2 regions of the Leuconostoc fallax genome follow, and region 1 is predicted to be linked to the other one. Evidence: riboswitches for the same ligand, from Rfam matches in the RefSeq annotation. Region 1 holds a riboswitch; the other holds the start of a gene.
The links. Region 1 has a riboswitch for thiamine pyrophosphate ahead of tenA (thiaminase II). Riboswitches for the same ligand answer to the same signal wherever they lie in the genome.
Positions count from the first base shown of each region.

Region 1 (3,219 bases):
GAAAAATATTTTGATTAAATGGTGCATTATCTACACGATTCTGTTGCTGCGTTGACTTAAAAAAATCACCCCATGCAGCATCAGCAACTCGTTCTAGTTGCTGATTTTCCATATGATATAAATGCGTGATGAGCGTATCATAATTACTTTTATCATGATCGGATACTAAAATGCCGTGTCCTTCGTCGACTAATTTTTTGAGTACCAACTGTAATTCTCGACGATGTATCGGGTCAACTGCCGCAAATGGTTCATCTAATAAAATTATTTCAGCACCTAATGCTAATGTTTCAGCAAGTGCAACTTTTTGTAATTCACCACCCGATAACTGTGACAACTGGCGGTGCTGCAATGACGCTATACCAACCGATTGAAGCGCTTGATCAATTCGTTTATCTATTTCTTCTGCAGCTAACGACAAATTTTCGAGTGCAAAAATCATTTCATCTCTAACATTGTCCATCGCAAACTGCTGTTCAGGATGTTGAAATAATATAGCGATTTGTGGCGCGCGTTGATTCGCTTTTATCGAGTGAACAGCAAGACCATCTAATGTCACTGCACTACTTAACACCCCGCCGTATTTTGGATACAGACCGGCAAGTGCCATCATTAAAGTCGATTTCCCACATCCCGAAGGGCCAACTAACAAAGCAAATTGCTTACTCTCCAGCTCAAAATCAACGTCCTTCAAAATAATTTGATTGTCATATTGAATACTTAGCTGATGTGTTTCTAATTTCATACCTACAGTCAACTTTCTTTAATCACATTCAATACCAACGTTCACTTCAACAATTTTGACTTTTCTAATAAGCGAACAATCCAGTAAACTAATACGCCTGCAAAAAAGCCAACTGAAATCCAACGCACAATAAACAAACCAATTAACATACCTATATTCAATTGTAGGTAGCCATCATGAAACAATGACCAAAAAAAGGTTACGGCAGTTCCCGTTAATGTTGATAAAATCAATCCTAATTTCCAACTTTTATAACCCGTTAATGTAAAACCAAGTTCCGAACCAATCCCTTGAATAAATCCTGAAATAATTGTCGCAACACCCCAATAGCCACCCAATAAAGCTTCACCAGTGGCTGCTAATATTTCACCAATCAAGCCAGCACCTACTCTTTTAAGTAAGTAACTCGCTAATGGCGCAGCCATCATCCATGGCCCGATTGTAATAGCAATTGCATAGGGATGTAGTCCCATTGGGACTAACACCGCATCTAGCGCTGCATAAATCGGATCCATAATAAAATAAATGACACCGAATCCAATCCCGATTAAAGCCATCAAAATGACTTCTCTAAGTGACCATTTGTACGCCCTTGATGTTTGTACTGCTTCTGAATTTTCCATAATCTCCTACTCCTCCTAGAGAAAGAGGTCCTTATGTATCAATAAATTGCCCGATGACTAAATCAACGTAAAAAGCCATCTATTGCAAAAGAAAAATGCAACAGACGGCACTAAAAACCAATCTAGCTTATCTTCCTTCGCAGGTATTAACCTACAGGTTCAATGGGTATTATCTCAACCTTACGGTACCCCAGATAAATAATTTAACTACGACGTTAGTATAAGTTATCCTTTTTCCTAAATCAAGAACTTTTTTATCCTTCCATTCAAAATCGTTCAGAAAAGTATTTGCAATAAATGATGAAGTTATGCTATGCTAACGTCATTAAAAATAATAATATGCTGTCCACTAGGGGTGCCATTTTGGCTGAGATGATGTAAAGTCAATCCCTTTGAACCTGATCTAGTCAATACTAGCGTAGGAAAGTGGTATTCTGATAAAAGATACCTTTTTTTACTTAGATTTCACCTAGGTAAAGAAGGTTTTTTATTTGTATTCTACTAGTGGCAGCTAGGAGGATTTATGTTTTCAGATGAACTAAAACTAGCAGCAGCGCCTATTATGGCGGAAATTCACAAACATCCATTTGTACAAGGTATTACAAATGGGCACGTCGACAAAGCGGCACTTATTTTTTATGTACAGCAAGATTATCAGTACTTAAGTGAATTCATTAAAATTTATGCTAATGCTATTACAAAACTAACCGATCGTAATGAAATGACCTTTTTTGCCAATTCAATTGATTTTATTTTGAATAGTGAAATACATCCCCATCATGTCTTTTGCGATGTGGCAGGTGTTCAGTACGAAGATTTACAACACGCTACCCCAGCACCCAAAGCCTATTTATATGAATCACATATGTATCGAGCAGCTGACACGGGTTCTCTCATGAATATTCTGGCTGCCTTTCTGCCTTGCCCTTGGACTTACGGTGAAATCGCCCGTCAACAAGTTGCTCAAAACGCTAACACTGATGATAATCCATTTAAAAGTTGGATTGATTTTTATGCCGGTACGGAAAATGACGCTGATGAATCCTTATCAAAACGGGTCTTTAGCTGGATCGACCGCCTCGCTTCAGAAGCAACATCTGAGCAAAGAACTCAGGCAAAACAATTTTTCCTAAAGAGTTGTGAACTAGAGTGGCAATTCTGGGAACAGGCTTTCTATCAACAAGATTGGCATTTTAAATCAATCATTAGTCAACCCGAGGCACAACAATCATGAAACAATATCCTCAAGCGCTAACGATTGCCGGCACCGATTCGGGTGGTGGTGCTGGTATTCAAGCTGATATTAAAACAATGCAAGCTTGCCATGTATTTAGTACTAATGTGGTTGTTGCGGTTACCGCTCAAAACACGCTGGACGTGCAAAAAGCCTTTGCACTCCCCACCGATATGGTGGATGCGCAGTTCGCCTCTATCTATGAGGATTTTGATATTAAAGCGGCCAAAACCGGTATGCTAGCTGATGCTGAACACGTTGCCTGTGTTGTGCAAAATATTAAAAAATATCATATACAACCACTAATTGTTGATCCTGTCATGGTTGCCAAGGGCGGTACACGTTTATTATCTAAAGATGCTATAGATTCTGTCATTCATGATCTCATTCCCTTAGCGACTATTGTGACACCTAATCTTCCTGAAGCAGAAGCCATTACTAATATGACAATCAAAAATCATGAAGATACACGTACTGCAGCTAAAAAAATTGCTAGTATGGGGGCTAAAAACGTCATCATCAAAGGTGGCCATCAAGACAGTGATATTATTTCTGACTATGTACTACTATCAGACGGGACTGACTTTTGGATGGCAAGTCCAAAGGTTGACACAATT
Region 1 covers NZ_PUFI01000014.1:356,475-359,693, reverse strand. Annotated here, with positions in the region: gene C5L23_RS06010 (ATP-binding cassette domain-containing protein) at 1-745, opposite strand, end outside; gene C5L23_RS06005 (ECF transporter S component) at 787-1,368, opposite strand; TPP riboswitch at 1,484-1,571, opposite strand; TPP riboswitch at 1,710-1,810, shown strand; gene tenA (thiaminase II) at 1,892-2,602, shown strand; gene thiD (bifunctional hydroxymethylpyrimidine kinase/phosphomethylpyrimidine kinase) at 2,599-3,219, shown strand, end outside.

Region 2 (3,219 bases), 340 kb from region 1:
GCCAGCTCAAACGATAAGTATCGTTGAAATGATGATGAATTGATGATGCTGTCTCAACTTGCAGTAAATGATGTTTATCAATTTCAGCAATATTTTTGGTTGCAATATCCAATTCAAACAAGTGATCGACAATGTCATGATAACCTGTCCAATCATGATCAGATATAAAAATTGTTTTACCCTCATTTTTTTGCAATTCATGCAGGTCTTTTAGGATGGCTAATCGAGATGTAGCATCAACGTTAGCAAAGGGCTCATCTAACAAAATAATGTCACTATCCAAAGCAAGAACAGTAGCTAATGCTACGCGTTGTTGTTCACCACCGGAAAGTGTGATTAAATCACGCTCGAGTAATGGCTCTAAGCGTAAAGTAGCAATGACTTGATTCACACGTGGTGTAATTTCATTTACTGGCATCTGGATATTTTCAAGAGCAAAAATTAACTGCTCCTTAACTGTACGCATCGCAAACTGACGGCTAGGGTTTTGGAAAAGTAATGCCACACGTTTAGCGCGTTCAAAGGGTGCTAAGGTACTAATATCATGGTTATTTAATAATATTGTGCCGCCGGTAACATAGCCACCATATTTAGGATACAGACCAGCCATACTTTTTAGTAATGTTGATTTACCGCTACCAGAGGGACCAATGAGGAGATTGAAGGTACTGGGTTTTGGAGATAGCGTGATATCATTTAAAATATTCGGTTGATTGGATTCATAAGCAAAGCTTAGATGATTAACAGCTAATGTTGTCATAATGATTTAGTGCTTTAATAGATTCGTTTTGGCAACAAGCTGACTGATCCAATACACAAGAATTCCAGCAAAGAAACCAATCGAAATGAAACGAATAATGAATAATGTCACAATCATGCCAAAATGATAAGCACTGTAACCACTTTGAAACCAATCCCAGCCAAATGTCACAATTGTTGCCATAATACTAGATAGCAGCAATCCAAGTTTTGACCAATTCTTATAACCAGTCATCGCAAATCCAAGTTCGTTACCAATACCTTGTACAAAACCAGCAATCAAATTAGCAGCACCCCAACTTGAAAATAGCATCATTTCAACAGCCGCAGCTAAAATTTCAGCAATAACAGTGGCACCGATTCTTTTTAACAAGACACCAGCTAATGGACCGGCCATTAACCAAACACCAATAGTTAAATCATTAGCATATGGTTTTAATGGTGTTGCGGCTATTGCGTAGTAGGCAAAGCTCCAAAGTTGATAAATCACACCAAAGAATATTGCGATAATCGCTAGAAAAATAACGTCTCGTAAGCTCCAAGTGTGCTTACTTTCTGATACAGTTTGCATAAAACAAACCTCCATTTATAATATTGGAGAATCAAAGAGCCTTTGTCTCTTGATATATAAAATACCCGACACACATGTTAGTGTACCGGGTATTGTCTACTTATCTTACGAGTAAACAAACTAAGCTTCCTACGCTAACATAAAATAGATCAGGTTCAATGGGTATTTTCTCAGCCATAACGGCACCCCAGCTTGTTTGATTCAACGATTTAAGTGTATCAAGCGCTGTTAAAATTTGCAATACTTAGCTATATTTTATATAATACAGAAATTTGTGCGAATGGAAACGTTTACTTGTCGTATCATATTTAGTGTATGTTATGATATAAACAAATTCATGAGGGAAAAGGATACAATGGCGAAGTTAGCGAAACACACAGAAAATTTATTGTGTCGTAATTTTTTATGTACCTTTGAAATATTGGGGCGTAAATGGAACGGTATGATTATTGAGGCATTGCTTGTCAGCGGGCCAAGAAGATTTTTGGAGATTTCTAGAGCAATTCCAGGTTGTTCAGACCGTGTATTAGTAGAGAGACTAAAAGCACTAGAAGCAGACAACCTGGTCAATCGTGTTACATATGATGATTCAAATCTTATTGAGTATAAACTGACAGAACGTGGGGAAGCAATGCGGCCAATCATGAAAGCAATACATGAATGGTCAGATGATTGGAATCATGTTACGGATGATTGCCATGGTGACGAAGAAATTAAAAAATGATATACTAGTTATTAAGAGACAAAGATTGGCCTAGTAAGTATGATATTAGTTTCAGAGAGTGATGATATGGTGAAAAGTCACACTAATGATTACTGAATTTCAGCCAGGAGTCATTTGGTTAACACCAGACGTTTATTCGCGTTAAGAATGTGAAAGAAATCGATCATTTATCGGTTAAAAGTTGGGTGGTACCACGATAGATAACGTCCCATGTTTTCATCATTGGAAACATGGGACGTTTTTTGTCGGTATTCATTTTAGAATGTTAGAAAGATGAGATAAGCAATGAACCTAATAGAGGAATTACAGCAATTAGAAAAAATTGCCATTGAAAATATTAATGCTAGTGGTAATGACATAGAAAAGCTAAGAATTTCTTTTCTTGGTAAAAAAGGTCAACTCACAACATTGCTCAAAGGGATGAAGGATGTTAGCCCTGAACAGAAGCCAAAGGTTGGTGAAGTTGGTAATCATGTGCGACAGGTTATTACGCAGTTATTAGCCGAAAAAAAAGCACAGCAAGAGGCTATTACACTAAATCAGCAATTAGCAACTGAAAAATTAGATGTCACATTACCTGGTAGTACACGTCGCGTCGGGCAACCGCATGTTTTGCAACAGATTATTGATGAAATCGAAGATCATTTTATTGGCCTTGGTTTTAAAGTCGTTGATGATACCGTAGATGCACCCGAAATTGAGACGGATCATTATAATTTTGAGCGTTTGAATTTGCCAAAAGATCATCCAGCACGTGATATGCAAGATACATTTTATATTACACCGGAAATATTAATGCGCACGCAAACATCCCCCGTTGAATCTCGTGTTTTAGAAAAGCATGATTTTAGCCAAGGACCGCTCAAAATGATTAGCCCGGGTAAGGTTTATCGTCGTGATACAGATGATGCGACGCATTCACATCAATTCCATCAAATTGAAGGATTGGTTGTCGGTGAAAATATCACAATGGCTGATTTAAAGGGAACACTCTTGTCAATTGCTCAAGAACTGTTTGGTGAAAAGCATCAAATTCGTTTACGCCCATCATATTTCCCTTTTACTGAGCCGAGTGTTGAAGTTGATGTGTCATGGAATGAAGTAACACCTGACACGCGACCAGAGGATATTGAATGGATTGAAGTACTAGGTGCTGGTATGACAC
Region 2 covers NZ_PUFI01000014.1:12,983-16,201, forward strand. Annotated here, with positions in the region: gene C5L23_RS04380 (ATP-binding cassette domain-containing protein) at 1-760, opposite strand, end outside; gene C5L23_RS04385 (ECF transporter S component) at 767-1,330, opposite strand; TPP riboswitch at 1,440-1,530, opposite strand; gene C5L23_RS04390 (winged helix-turn-helix transcriptional regulator) at 1,686-2,054, shown strand; T-box leader at 2,067-2,268, shown strand; gene pheS (phenylalanine--tRNA ligase subunit alpha) at 2,340-3,219, shown strand, end outside.
Region 2: linked by a shared signal. The riboswitch ahead of C5L23_RS04385 (ECF transporter S component) and the one ahead of tenA (thiaminase II) in region 1 are both predicted to bind thiamine pyrophosphate.